4 regions of the Paenibacillus hunanensis genome follow, and region 3 is predicted to be linked to each of the others. Evidence: predicted binding sites of a transcription regulator. Region 3 holds the regulator's gene; each other region holds the start of a gene.
The links. Region 3 encodes LexA, which represses DNA repair genes until DNA is damaged. Its sites were predicted from a motif close to CGAACATATGTTCG; they were not measured.
Positions count from the first base shown of each region.

Region 1: the regulator LexA is predicted to act here: its motif matches at 1,763-1,776, upstream of addB (helicase-exonuclease AddAB subunit AddB).
Region 2: the regulator LexA is predicted to act here: its motif matches at 2,690-2,703, upstream of SK066_RS15470 (DNA polymerase IV).
Region 4: the regulator LexA is predicted to act here: its motif matches at 2,086-2,099, upstream of recA (recombinase RecA).

Region 1 covers NZ_CP139194.1:1,858,486-1,862,348, reverse strand. The annotation lists gene addB (helicase-exonuclease AddAB subunit AddB) at 1-1,708, opposite strand, end outside; gene SK066_RS07540 (class I SAM-dependent rRNA methyltransferase) at 2,005-3,372, opposite strand; gene mtaB (tRNA (N(6)-L-threonylcarbamoyladenosine(37)-C(2))-methylthiotransferase MtaB) at 3,768-3,863, opposite strand, start outside.
Region 2 covers NZ_CP139194.1:3,806,599-3,810,461, forward strand. The annotation lists gene SK066_RS15460 (L,D-transpeptidase) at 1-208, opposite strand, end outside; gene SK066_RS15465 (ferredoxin) at 594-830, opposite strand; gene SK066_RS15470 (DNA polymerase IV) at 1,223-2,518, opposite strand; gene SK066_RS15475 (hypothetical protein) at 2,741-3,184, opposite strand; gene SK066_RS15480 (SDR family NAD(P)-dependent oxidoreductase) at 3,285-3,644, opposite strand; gene SK066_RS15485 (MerR family transcriptional regulator) at 3,634-3,863, opposite strand, start outside.
Region 3 covers NZ_CP139194.1:2,579,567-2,583,429, forward strand. The annotation lists gene SK066_RS10485 (glycoside hydrolase family 127 protein) at 1-598, shown strand, start outside; gene SK066_RS10490 (hypothetical protein) at 623-856, shown strand; gene lexA (transcriptional repressor LexA) at 1,517-2,143, opposite strand; gene SK066_RS10500 (LysM peptidoglycan-binding domain-containing protein) at 2,442-3,059, shown strand; gene SK066_RS10505 (DUF896 domain-containing protein) at 3,312-3,512, shown strand; gene SK066_RS10510 (methyltransferase) at 3,672-3,863, shown strand, end outside.
Region 4 covers NZ_CP139194.1:3,526,586-3,530,448, forward strand. The annotation lists gene SK066_RS14220 (regulatory protein RecX) at 1-697, opposite strand, end outside; gene recA (recombinase RecA) at 948-2,015, opposite strand; gene SK066_RS14230 (competence/damage-inducible protein A) at 2,515-3,804, opposite strand.

The DNA.
Region 1 (3,863 bases), 720 kb from region 3:
GCTCATCCTCCGCCATAATATCGACCATTTGCTCCATCAGCTCGATAATGCCGCCATGAATCTGAATATGCTCGCGTGCGCGCAGTGGTTGCCCACTAGCAGCCGCTTCAGCACTCCACTGCTCCAGCTTATCGGCGACCTCCAGCTCTTCCAGCAGCTCATACAGAGCAATACACATCTCAGTCGCATGTCTTGCCTTTTTGAGCTTTTTCTCCAGCCGTTGTAGTGGCGCGGCGACTCTACGGCGTACCTTTTCAATCTGCTGCGCTTGCATCATATCGCGCTCGCTCGGCTGGCCGTTCTCTGTCTCCTCTGCTTCCAGTGACAGACTTGGAATGCCTCTCCATTCGCGTCCATCTGTCCAGCGATATCCATGAATACCGCATGCGAGCACGACATTTTCAAGGCGATCCAGATCATCTGCCGTTACTTCATCATCCAGTGTGACGAGCAATCCCGTCTTGATACAGCGAAATACATCTTCATAGCGCCAGTTATACTGCACCACATCAAGTGCAGCACGCATAAGCTCAGCTAGCGGATGATGCAAAATACCACGTCGTTTATCTAAGAAATAAGGAATATTATAATCTTCCATTAGCGGTGCAATCAGATGCTCATAATCATCCAGATTACGCACAAAGATAGCCATTTCTCGCCATCTTGCTCCCTGCTCACGCGCTAGCTTCACCATTTCACGTAGTGCGCCCTCGATTTCTGTACGACGATCAGGGGCACAATGTACAGATAGCTCATCCGCTGTACCCTGTTGTAGACGACCACCCTTCCACAGACTGCGCGTACGATAGCCCTTTTCCAGATGGGCAAGTAGCGGACTATGCGCAAAGCGGACAGGGACATCCTCATGTGCAGGCGACAGATTCTCTACCGCCTGAGGATCGGCATGACCAAGCGCTTCTGCAAATTGATACAGACGTCGACAAGCAACCGCTTGCTGATAAAACAGCTCCATCTCGGGTGGCTGCTCATCCCAGTACGGACGATCCAGTGTCAGCGACACCGTCACACCATCTACCTTGTCCAGCAGTGCCATGATGACTCTATATTCCTGTGGCGTAAAGCTATGAAAGCCATCAATCCAGACCTCTGCTCCGTTCAGCATCTCTGAGCGCGGAATCGCTTCTGCCAGATCATCAAGCGTATCGTCGCGGTCAATATATAACTGCGACAATCCATATTCGTACTGGCGATAAATATGCTGTAAATCGTGTAGCTTGTCTGTCAGAAGTGGTGAGACGCCTGTTACAGATTGCTGTACATAGCCCTCTAGCTGCTCGGCTGTGAGCGAATAATGCTTAAATTCGCTATACAGCTCGCTCAGCTGACTAATAAAGCCAAACTGCTCACCAGAACGTCCAAATAGCTTAAGTTGCGATTGTTGCTGCTGAAGGAGCTTATACAGCAGCATCTTTTTGCCTTCATCTGCAATCACGATTCGGGCCGAACCGCCGACCTCACGCAGTACAAGCTGTGCCAAACGCCGAAAGCCAAATGCACTTGCACGCATATTGCCACGTACACGCTCGGTTCGAATAAGCGCATGCTCCGTCTGAAAGGATGCCTGTTCTGGCACAATAATAAATAGCGGTGCGCCTGTCGGCTCCGCTGCAATTTTATCGATTACTCGATTAATAATCGTTGTCGTTTTACCGCTGCCCGAGCGGCCGATCATAAACTTGAGAGGCATATGCATATCCCCTTTGGTCTGTAAAATATCTCTCTTCACTTACAATTCTTTAATAGAACAAATGTTCTTATCTTTCCACTTTATCGTACTATGTGTTGGATTTCAATACTACTGCTATGTCGTTATCATTCCGCTGTGCTTATCTTCCTGTATAGTATACCCGTAAACAAGGAAATCCCCACCGCCTCAGGCGTACAATGCGGTACGACAGGCGGAGGGGACTCCTCACCATAACTATAATTATACTATAAGGCTTACTGAATGAATAATGCTTGGGCAGAACACTGCTTTATCTATTAAAACGAAGCGCTACGCACTTCAAAGATCGCAAACTTGAGATAATGCCCTTCGGTTACGCCGAGAATTTGCGGATGATCCTTACCTGCCGCTCTCCACTCTACCAGACGCAGCACCTTGCCTGCATCCTGAGCGGCTTCCTGAATCGTTTCCAGGAATAGCTCGGGCTTCATATGATACGAGCAGCTTGCAGTTACGAGATAGCCGCCTTCATTCACGAGCTTCATACCGTGCAGGTTAATATCCTTGTAGCCACGTACGGCACCAGGAACTGCATTTTTCGTTTTGGCAAATGCAGGTGGATCGAGAATCACAACATCCCAGCTACGTCCACCGCCTGCGGTCATCGGTACAGATGTATCGTGCTTACCGCCTTCGGCGCGGTTGCGGCGCTCTTCCAGTCCCTTGGCATTGCTGCGCAGGTAGTCAAATGCATCGGCTACGACAAATTCTACCCGATCCTCAAACCCGTTCAGACGTACATTTTCTTCAGCGCTTTCGATCGCATGTGCAGAAATATCCAAACAGGTTACCTTTTTCGCACCGTAGTTGCATGCATTGAGCGTGAAGCTACCTGTATGCGAGAAGCATTCTAGCACCGTTGCTCCATCCCAGTATGGGAATTCCACCACATTGCCTTTACGATTCACGGGAGCCTGTACCGTTTCGCCATCCTGTGTGACCGATTGCAATGTAATGCCGCTACGTTCACCCCAGCCGAGCATCAGCGGAGCGATCGAGTCACGATTTTCGCGTTGATCGAAGAAATAACCGGTCTTCTGACCTTGCTCGATATCGACCTTGATCCACAAGCCATTTTCCTGCACGGTCACATGACGTGGACATTCACCATACAGTACGCCTGTCGTTTCCTCCAGCCCTTCCAGCTTACGAACGGATACATCGCTACGCTCATAGATGCCTTTTGGCTGAATAACTTCAACCAGTGCATCGATAATCTGCTGGCGACGCTGATCCATACCAAGCGTGAGCAGCTGGACAACGAGTACATCGTCAAAACGATCCACAATCAAGCCAGGTAAAAAGTCGGCCTCACCATACACTAGACGATAAGCACGCTCCTCAGGCAAAAAGCGCTCCCGATGCTGTACACACCAGCGGAATCGCTCGGCAAAAAACGCCTGATCCATCTCGATCACCGGCTGTCTGGAAATAATACGAACTTTAATTTTCGATGCCGGGTTGTAATAACCTGTAGCGAGGAACTTACGCTGATGATTCATCACCTGTACAACCTCGCCTGCTTGCGGCTCGCCCTCTACTGTAGCAATTTCCCCTTCAAACATCCACGGATGTCCTTGCTCTAATCTTTTCTTACGTTTCTGTTGTAAAATAACCGTTGCCACGATGGCTCACTCCTTTTATACGTACATCCCAATACAATCAAATACCGATCGATCTACTATTCATTGATTCTATCCTGATCAATGCGTACTACATTTCAAGCGATTCATACCAAATACACTTCACGATATACATTTCACGGCAAAACAAAGGATTTCACCTTGCGGCTCCGGCATCTCGCCAGTTATGCAAAATGAAATCCTGCTGAATATTATTATGAAGCTTGATCTATAAACAACTTCTCATTTTAAAAACAGTACGAATGAGTTTATACACCCAATACATCTGAACGCATATCGTTATTCTCACCAAAATGCTTGATTTCCAAATAGCAAAAGCTATTTTCACCAGCACTGTTCTACTATATGTTATCTTTTAAGCATAGCGCCCAATCGCTTTAAGCGAGCTGGCTTGGCTCCTGCTCCAATACGCGTACAAGCTGGCCTTTAGACGTATTCGCACCTGGCTCAACAAGCTTCACACGACATAGCTT
Region 2 (3,863 bases), 1.2 Mb from region 3:
CCATTACTTTCGCTTCATAATCCTTCAGCACTTCCGCTGGAATCTGACTCTGCTCAAAGGCTTCATACACATCGCCTGCGCGATTGTAGCAATAGTTGGCTTTGCCCATCTGTCCGTCAGACTCGTACTCCTTACCGAGCAAGTACCAGCCCATGCGATTGTCGGGATGCATCTTCACATAGCGTTTCAAATAAAGTAGGTTTTTCATGGTATCTCCGGACTCCCGCTCCGGATCTCCTTTCCCGGGCTTCACAGCCGTTTTATATGTACTTTGCTTCGGCTGTAACGCCAGGTGCTTCTGCCATGATAAACGAATTTACGGCAAAAAAAGCCTATATCCCTTTTTATCGGTCAAAAGCGGTCATTTCTCGATAGAACGGACGTAGGGCTGTCGAATCAAATTATATACTCTGGTGCCTGCTTTATTTTCAGAAATGTGAAACAGTAGCTATGCGTAAGGAACCATATAGCTTATCCTCATCATCCATTTACTCGATTCGCGAGAATGAAAAAAAGCACCGCGCTGGCTATGTAGCCAAAACGGTGCTCTTTCTCGCTTATAGCATTGCGTATGCGTATGAACGCGTCCGAAATTACTCGGCGTGTGGCTCATCTGCAATGATAATGGAATCGGTTGGGCAACCGTCGCAAGCGTCCAGCATGTCTTCATGCATGTCTTCTGGAATCGCTGTTACACCACGGTTACTGTCGCCGCCAAAGATCACTTCTGCCAGGCCTTCATCATCATAATCGTAGATGTCAGGTGCAGTCGCGCCGCATGCACCGCAAGCGATGCATGTATCTTTATCAACCCAAGTATATTTGCTCATGTGTATATCCTCCTATCATTACTTTCCAGTTGTCTATTTATAGGACACCAGTCTGTACAGATATTCAAAATATAATACAAAGCCTCAACAATTTCAAATAAAATCCACTTGACGCGTGCGTCATTCCTACTAACTCTGTCACACAATGATCATGGAATCGAAGCTTCACTACGTCCTTTTTACCCTTTCACATCCACCATTAAACCCTGTATGAACAGCGATATAGCAAGCATATCCTATGATTGCTCTGTTCAGAAATACGCTCCAGCATCGACCTGAATCGCTGCGAATGCAACAGATACGATATATAATAAGCACGGCATATGCACCTCAAAGAGAAACTTGGATATGCAGGATCTGAAATGAACAAAACCAGCTTGAGGATCATCGCCTCACTCTGGCTTATCAAAGTCAAAACGACGCCCATCCTTTTGCAGTGATGTTCCGCGCAACTTATGATTACGGATCAGCACAGATGGATCATTACCAAGCATACCTGCGGTCAATACCGCACTTTCGCCAAACTTATCACGCAGTTGATCAATGACCTCATTCAACTGCTCCTTCTGTGGCTGACGCTCATAATCAAACAGATCAAGCTGAATCGCCGCTTCACTACGCGGCAGTAGATTTTGCAGCGTCACTCCGAGCAGACGTACAGCACCCTTCCCATGCCAGTGTCTGGCATATAGCTCACACGCTTCATGATAGACCTCTTCTGCCGTGTCCGTCGGTACGCTCAGCGCACGCGAGCGTGTGATCGTCTTCATATCTGGCGTCCGAATCGTAATCTGTACCGTATGCGCCATCAGCTTCTGCCGACGCATACGCCGACACACCTGATCACTCAGATTCAGCATCACACGCCGAATATCCTCAAGCTCCTGAATATCCGCAGGTAATGTAGTCGTATGCCCGATTGATTTATTCGGCTCGTTGTCCGGCTCTACTAGGGAATGATCGATGCCATTAGCCGCCTGCTTGAGCCAGCTTCCCATCACGCCAAAACGTGCTTTCAAACGCGCTTCATCGGCTGCTGCGAGCTGACCGAGTGTGCGTATGCCCATCTCACGCAGCTTGGTAGCGGTTTTATGCCCAATCCCGAATAGCTCTGCACAGGGCTGCTCCCATAGCAGCTTCGGTACATCACGGATACGCAAAATCGAGATGCCGTTCGGCTTTTTCATATCAGACGCCATTTTGGCAAGCAGCTTATTAGGCGCTACACCAACAGAGCAGGGCAGACGAAGCTCATCTCGAATACGGTTTTGCAGATCGGCTGCGATCTCCAGCGGCGTGCCGAATTGGCTTGATCCCGTAATATCGAGATAACATTCATCGATCGAGGTTGCCTGTAGGAGCGGTGTATAGCTATACGCTATATTCATAAATGCAGCCGAATATTTCCGATACAAATGAAAATCAGGAGCAATTAGTGTCAATCGTGGACACTTTTGCAGTGCCTGACCTACGAGCATTCCTGTCTTCACACCCATACGCCGTGCTTCATAGGAGGCGGTCACGACAATGCCCTTCCGTAGCTCCACACTACCGGCGACTGCGGTAGGCTTGCCAGCATATTTGTCTGGCTGCTCCGCTGCATGCACAGAACAATAAAAGGCGTTCATATCCACATGCAAAATAACCCGTCCGCGGGTAGGATAATGACTGCTGGTGTCTTCCCTCATCTGCTTTCTCCCCCTGTCATCTCCGACTTCTCGCAGACCTTTGACTGCTATCTATAAATGAGTATATTTTCCTGGTATAGTGAGTAAACATTCAATGAGCAGACTGGATGACTTGCACCATTCCATTTTCTCAACGCACCCATTTTTAGGAACCGTGAACCCGATATGTAGCGAATATGTGTTCTGTTTTATTATAAAAAAAGAATAGCCATCTGACAATGACTATTCAGCGTTCTGCTCATCTACATGCAGCTCTAGCGTATAATTTTGACAGGCAATCTCAAACACATTATCATACGTAAATAGAATAAAATGACGCAACTCCTTTAGCTCTCGCTTTGCCTTCTGCTTCGCTCGTTCTAACAATGGCGACTGACGATATTCCAGCCAGTCTGACTTGATGTCTGTCTTCCCTATTGGCAGATAATCCCCGTGCAAATCTAACTCCATTGCATTAAAATAATATACTCCCTCGAAGCACAATGTGTACTTCACAAAATCATCGGATTCGCTTTTACTTGCCAGCGTACCATTAAACTCACCAACTAACGTCACATGGCGACGCTCTAGCTCATAGTCCAGCCTGTCCACATAGACCGCATCGCGTCCATATACATAACCGAGCGGTGTGCTGACCGCTTCGATTTCAATGTTTTGCTGTTGCACTGTGAATCCTCCTTATTCATCATCGCTGTTGCTTTACTCCGTTTGTTTGGTTCCTATCCATCAAGCACTACCATACAGTATATAATGAATACGACCCTGTTCACCATGGGATCGCTCGGGTATCGTCAAAGAAACCACCCGTAGGGCCATCTTCATCCAATGTCGCCAGCTTCACTGCAATTGCCGCCCCCTCCTCAGGCGTACGAGTACCATGAAAGTCGTTAAAATCTGTCGCTACATGCCCTGGTGCCGCCGCATTCACCTTGATTTGTGTGCTTGCTAATTCCCTCGCATAATGAACCTCACCTTCATGTTGTAGCTCAGCTACAGCCATACGGCCTCGTTCAGCATTTCGACTACCTAAAAATACAATCATACCTCGATTGGCAAGCTCTTTCACGATTGCTTTGCCAATCCCTTTATTCGCCCCTGTAACAAGCGCAATTTTTTTAGATTCCATCTGGTTTAGGCTCCTGTTCGTTTTTACGTTTGATTTTATTTAGCTTGATGTCAATCACGTTCTGCAATTCCATCATTTGCTGTGCAAGCTTTTCTTTATGATCCTGAAGCCTTTGATATCGTTCTTCAGATGCTTCGAGCTGGAGGTAGCTTTTAATATCCTCTAACGACATCCCCGTTTTTTTCAGACAGGCAATAAGCTGAAGCGTGTCGATATCTT
Region 3 (3,863 bases):
AGACGATCAGACTATTCAGCTTGAGCAGACGAGTGAGTTGCCATGGGAAGGAAATGTAGCGTTTCAAGTGCATACTGATCAGCCGATCAATTTCACATTAGCGTTACGCATTCCTTATTGGTCAGGCAAGCCTGTGCTAACTGTGAATGGTGAGTCGGTGTCTTTGAATATAGAGGATGGTTTTGTTAGCTTGAATCGTACGTGGCAAAGGGGTGATCAGCTCAAGCTGACCCTGCCGATGGAGATCAGGCAATATAGCGCGCATCCACTAGTACGAAGCGATTGGGGCAAGCTGGCGATTGGACGAGGACCACTTATTTATTGCGCAGAGCAAGAGGACAATGGAGCCAATCTGCATCTGATTCGAGTTCATAGTAATCAGCAGGCGACCTATCGATTTGATCCAGAGTTGTTAGGTGGTGTCGGAACGATCGAATGGCAGGCAGAGCGTCAGCAGGTAGGGACAGAATGGGAACAGTTGCTGTACAGCTCTGTAGCAGAGCCAACGTATGCACCGCATACCTTAAAGCTGATTCCATATTATAGCTGGGCCAATCGCACACCTGGAGAAATGCAGGTCTGGCTAAATAAAGCATAAGGCGGTAGCAAAGGAGAATGAAGGATGAAAAATAAAGTCAACATCAATCCCGAAGCTTTTGCTCATAGTGTGATCGCAGGCTATACCTCCAATAAGGAACATCTTGAAGCGATTGCTAAGGATCATCTGGTGCTATATTTAAATGCGTATTTTCTGGCAGAAAAGTTTAATGCAATGGAGGAGCGGTTAGCAGAGAAGGCGGATAGTAAGGATTTTAAGGAATTGATGGCAAAGGTACTGGAAACGAAGCTGTTCTAAACATGATTACGAAACGGTTAGCCAACAAAATCATAGAGTACGCACATGCACAGCAAATTGCAAATAATATCAATAAAACAAAGAATAAAAATGTGAAAAATGATATAAAATACTCACAATAACAGCTATATTACTAAAATATTTTCCGTATACTTCCAAAAGATGCGACAATAATCTCCTGTCTGTATAATAAGACAGGAGATTATTGTGGAGGTGGTAAAATGATAAAATTGCTGTTAGGTTGTACATCTATTGTATGTGCGACTATTATACTTTGTACCGGATTCATACTTGCTGGTCTAAGAGGAGCAGCGTACTCTTCACAGATCAACGGTGGAGCTTTTCAATATCAATTATTTGATATCGGAATCATTTGGTTCATTATACCATTGTTCCTACTCGTAGTAGGAGGCATACTTATCTATACTTCAAGGTATGATTTTAATGAAGCTTAGTCATGTGAATGTCTGTTTATGTAATATTAGCGTTTCAAATGGCTAAGCAATCTGATGTGTATCAGCTGGCTAGTCTACATATGAGTAAAGTCGTATTACAGAAGTTTTACCATTTTTAAAAATGAATAGTCCATTAAAAAAGACTCTCACATTATGCGAGAGTCTTTTTTAATGGACTATGACCAGGCTCATCATCAGCAAGCCCTTAGTGCAGATTACGGAACAGACCAACTACTTTACCGAGAATCGTTACACGAGTAAGGCGCAATGGCTCATAACGTGGATTCTCTGGCTGCAAGCGGATATGATCCTTTTCCTTATAGAACGTTTTCACAGTAGCTTCGTCGTCCTCAGTCATCGCTACAACGATATCGCCATTGTTGGCTGTCTGTTGCTGACGAACGATAACGAAGTCGCCATTGTGAATGCCTGCTTCAACCATACTGTCACCGACAACGGAGAGCATAAACACTTGATTGTCACCGGTAAACTGCTGTGGCAATGGGAAGTAGTCCTCAATATGCTCAGTAGCAGTGATCGGTACACCAGCAGTAACCTTACCGATGATCGGTACGCGGGATACTGTCTGTGCAAACATCAGATTGTTTTCCGATTCCTCTTGACCGAGCAGCTCAATAGCGCGCGGCTTCGTAGGGTCACGGCGAATCAATCCTTTTTTCTCAAGGCGGTCCAGGTGTCCGTGAACCGTCGAGCTGGAAGCGAGGCCAACAGCTTCACCGATCTCACGAACGGATGGCGGATAGCCTTTCAATTTTACTTCATTCCGGATAAATTCCAGAATCGCCTGCTGGCGGTTAGAAATCTTGGACATACTGTATCAACCCCAATACTGTAACGTTTGGCAAAATTATAACATAGAACTTCCGTTCGTACAAACATAAGTTCTAAAAGTAAGTTAGAATTTACAGCGAACAAAGTAGCATGTATCGCGTAGCACTTCTATAAAGTTGGATTCACGATTTTCTATATACAATCAGCCTTCTCCAATGCACTCTAAAACACTCCTGAAAAAAAGCGAACAAAAGTTCGAAAAACCTATTGATCAAAACATATGTTCGTGCTATATTCTTTTCAGGAAAACAAGAACAAACGTTTGGAGTGTGAAGCACATGCTTAAATATACTACATACAAAAGTATCCACGACACGAACTCAACTCAGGATGACGCTGCTTCGTCGGTAGCAAGCACATCTACTCATACATCGACTGGATCTACACCATTATCTGCATCCAAGATGCAAGCATCGACGAAGAAGGCAACATCCAGTGAGCCTTCGGTGAGCGAATGGGTATACGTGGATGGAGATACAGCAGGCACAGGACGTCACAAGCCATTAGCTAAACGCGCTGGACGCTCTTTCCGTCGCAAGACACTGGATCTGATCCAGATGACAGCTCGCAAAACGATGGGCAAGAGTAAGAAGTCGGCACGTCCATCCAAGAAGCGCAAATCCGGATGGAACTCTACAGGTCGCTTAATGGTAAGTATCTTGTTTGCAGGTGTACTGTTATATGGAGGATTTCAGCATTTTGTTACTGCGGATGAATCCCCTGCAATGAAGCAGCATGTGATCGTGACTGAAGGAGATAGTCTCTGGGCGATCGCTTCTCAATACAAAGCACCGGATACAGACATTCGTGATTATATTGCCGAAATACGAGATGAGAACAATCTGAATACTAGCGATATTCGCAGTGGCGATGTGCTCGTTATTCCACATAACTGAATCTTTTATAAATATGGCGTTTCATATGTGGCAGGTCGCTAACCTATACAAAAGTTCATGATGATGGATTGGACTATACAATATCTCATAAACATCTATCGTTGTATTTTGTTATTTTATTATCGTTATGATCTAACCGGATCTCCTCCGGATTTATATATTGTTCTATCGTTTGCTTGTCAGGTGCGAATAGCCTTGACAAGCTTTTTTTTACATGTCAAAGTTAGAAAAGATAGATTTGGGAGGGTAGTTATGGACATCGACGTAATCATTGCAAGAATTAATGAATTAGCACGCAAGAAAAAGGAAGTTGGACTTACTGCGGAAGAAGTAGTAGAGCGCGACGAGCTACGCCAGGTTTACCTGGGCAATATCCGCCGCAATTTCCGTCAGCAGCTCGAAACGATCGAATGGGTCGAGGACGCTGAGAACGAACAAAAAGGCAACGCATAAATAGCTGTGCTGTATTCACAGCTTTTTGTTATGTACAGTCTCATCTGATGATCATCGACGCAATAACCATACAGGGATGTCGCTACTGATCAACGATCAGGACACGGCATCCTGTTTTGTTATAACAGACTTACATTACAGATTATAGGGGGAAAAGCGATGTCCCGTTCCTGGGAAAGGCAAGTCAAGCGCAATACGAAGCAGTTAAATGATCGCCGTAAAAAGGCAGGTCAAGATCGTCTGGGCACAACAAAAGCCAGCTCTGAATTCATGGTGTACAAAGGACGCAACATTGTGTTCCCGGCAACACTTGTACTGCTCGGTCTTGTATACGGTACCATGGGGATTATG
Region 4 (3,863 bases), 950 kb from region 3:
ATGTGCTATTCCACTTTTTACGAGCAAGCATGGTTGCACTGACCAGTTCTTCATCTTCGTCAATCTCTCCTAATGCCTGCTCAATATGAGCAGGCTGTACGCCTTTTTGACGCAGTTCCTGACGAATCCATACTTTCCCCTTCTTCTGGGTACGAACGCGCTGTCTAGCCCACTGCTCTGCGAACAGATGGTCATCGATCAGCTTCTCCTGCTCCAATCGTTCCAGAGTCGTCTCAATAACATGTTCGTCGTGGCCTTTTTCTTTTAGCTTTCGAGCTACCTCTGTACGCGTACGTGAACGATAGCTCAAATAATTGATCGACGAAGCATAGGCAGCCTGAAGCTTATTGGCAGCCATAATATCGCGTAAGGCATCCTTAGTAAAGCTGTACCCTTTGAGCATCCGATACTTGATCATAACATCTTCATGTACGACTAGCTTTAGCTCGCCAAAAAATAATTTATAATGAAGTCGTGGCCACCTTGCCTGCTCCACGCCTGTAATTTCCAATTCCTCATGCTCAGGAAAATCCTGGAGTGGATCAGCACGATCCTCTAGCTCCTCTTCCTGCTCCCATTGTTGTTCCTTTGATGTTGTACTATATTCATTGTTCTCATTCGATTCATTTGGTTCATTCGTTGTATTCGATGCTTCGCGTTTCTTCTGCTTGCGACCCCAGCTGTATCTATTGTTCATGCTTTTGTCCCTTCCACTCTGCCATTGGATTATCGTATGATGCAGAGCTGCTATCGTTAATCAGCTTGATTTTTGATTTATTACCAGGTTATCACTCTAACACGAATTCCTTATCCTCTGCCGATATGTGCAAAAAGCGCCTGTACGTGAGACACGTTACAGGCGCTTGCTTCGACGGAATGCTGGCACAAACCGACGAAGGAATGCTTATAAAGTTTGCAGCCCCGGGCATATGGGACCAAACCTGAAATTACTCTGTTGCTTCGGAGAACAGTTCTTGCTCTTCGATCTCTTCTTCACGTTTTTGTGCATCACTCGGAGCTTCAACAAGCGTAGTCAGATTGCTCAGCTCACGAATTTTGTTTTCAATAACAAGCGCAACCTGAGGATTTTCTTTCAGATATTGCTTCGCATTTTCACGACCTTGACCCATACGTTCACCTTCATAGGAGTACCAAGCACCGCTCTTATTGATAATATCTTTTTCAGTACCGATATCGATCAAGCTACCCTCTTTGGAGATACCTTCACCATACATAATATCGATCTCTGCTTGTCTAAATGGAGGGGCAACTTTGTTTTTAACAACTTTAACACGTGTACGGTTACCAACCACATCGTTACCGTTCTTGATAGCTTCAATACGGCGAACATCCAGACGAACAGTCGAGTAGAACTTCAATGCACGACCACCTGGTGTTGTTTCAGGGTTACCGAACATAACGCCAACTTTTTCACGAAGCTGGTTGATGAAGATTGTGATTGTTTTGGATTTGCTGATCGCACCGGAAAGCTTACGCAGCGCCTGAGACATCAGACGTGCTTGCAGACCTACGTGAGAGTCACCCATCTCGCCTTCGATTTCCGCTTTTGGCACGAGTGCTGCTACGGAGTCGATAACGATGATATCAACCGCACCACTACGTACGAGTGCTTCAGCGATTTCCAGACCTTGCTCACCTGTGTCCGGTTGGGACAACAGCAGCTCATCGATGTTAACACCCAGGTTTTTCGCATATTGAGGGTCCAATGCGTGTTCAGCATCGATAAATGCTGCTTGTCCGCCCGCTTTTTGAACCTCTGCAATCGCGTGCAGAGCTACTGTCGTTTTACCTGAAGATTCAGGGCCATATATTTCAACGATACGACCTCTTGGCATACCGCCTGTTCCCAGAGCGATATCCAATGCGATAGAACCGCTTGGTACAACTTCTACTTGCATATGCGTGGATTCACCAAGTTTCATAACGGAACCCTTACCGAATTGTTTCTCTATTTGACGAAGCGCCATATCCAGCGCAGCACGACGATCTGACAATCAGCTCACATCCTTCTCAATGTTTATAAGTTAATTATACCTTATTGTTCGCTCTTTGCCAAGCTTTTTTCGAACATATATTCGTCTTTTTACCGCTTTGTCACTTATAGATTACAAATAATGGTAATTTAAGAACGGATACATTTTTAACCTAATTTAAAGCTACTTGATAGATAAAATAGCTGCTTGGCTATACAAAAACGATAGTCTATTTCATCGATCATCATACAATTTTGGGCGCCCATGAAACAAAAAACCGCAGCAATACGATTGCTGCGGTTCTTCCGTCTGAAATGATCATAGCACACGGTTTTGTGCTCTGCAAGCACAATAAATATACAGTCTGATATGCTATCTATAATGCCTGTAACAGGTAATTAATGAAGTGGAATAAGAGCACAAGCTTGTACCATTATATTCGTTATTTGTGCTTACTCCTGTGAATCGATAGATGATCGTTTAGCGTTAAGCATTTATGATTTATACCATAGCTATATGATCAGGATTGCTCTGCAAGCTGCTCATTCTCGCGCTGCTTGAGGCGCAACCACAGACGATACATCAAGCTTTTTGCAGAACGAATCCGAATCGCTTCACGATTGCCTTTCAGGTTAAGCTGGAAGACTTCAGTTTTGCGATCACGTTCAGCGATCGCGATATAGACAAGACCGACAGGCTTACGTTCAGATGAGCCTGGACCTGCCACACCGGTCACTGAGACCGCGAAATCTGTATCCAGCAGACGACGTGCTTGATCCGCCATCACCTCTGCTACCTCTTCACTTACAGCTCCCGGTGCATTCTCTCCCTCCAGCAGCTCATGCGGAACATTCAAAATCTGCTCCTTCATCTCGTTGGAGTAGGATACAACGCCACCCATGAATACAAGCGCGCTTCCTGGGATCGTCGTCAGATTTTGCATTACCAGTCCGCCTGTGCAGCTTTCGGCTGCGGCTAGCGTAAGCTTCATCCCTGTCATCATCTGAATGATCTGATTTTCAATTGTAATATCTCGATCTGCATACATATATTCTGGCAGGCGCTCGCGAATTTGCGCTTCCATCGCTTTTAGCTTACTCATCGCTTCCTTCTCATCGGGAGCTTTCGTCGTCAGGCGAATCGTGACCTCGCCTTCTTTCGCATAAGGTGCGATCGTAGGGTCCGTTTGCGCACTGATCAGATCAAGCAGCGCATCCTCCAGTGCGGATTCTCCAATACCCGCGAACTTGAGCATTTTAGAATAGATTGGGTATTCATCTGTCAGCACATGCTCCAGCAACCACGGAATCGCTTGATTTTCGAACATCGGTTGCAATTCCTTTGGCGGGCCTGGCAGAACGATATAGTGCTTCTCATTTTGCGAGATCGCAACACCTACGGCTAAGCCGACTTCATTGCGAAGCGGATCGCTATTTTCCAAAATAATCGCCTGACGACGATTGTTTTCTGTCATCGGTTTATCCCGACCCTCGAAAAACTTCTCTACCGTCTGCATCGATTCCGCATGAATGTGCAGAGAGCGCCCCAGCACCTCACCAAGTGCATCCTTGGTCAGATCATCCTGGGTTGGCCCGATGCCACCGGAAAATACAATTACATCTGCCCGGCTAGAAGCAAGCTCAATCGCTTGCTTGAGACGATTCAAGTTATCCCCTACCACAGTCTGATAGTATACATCAATGCCCAGATAGGATAACTGCTGGGACAGATAGCGTGCATTCGTATTCGTAATCTGACCGAGCAACAGCTCGGTGCCTACTGCGATAATTTCTGCTTTTACTGCTTTCATGAATCGTTCTCCTCCTCGCTATGTGTACAACCAACTATTTTAATATGCGCCTGCTCATA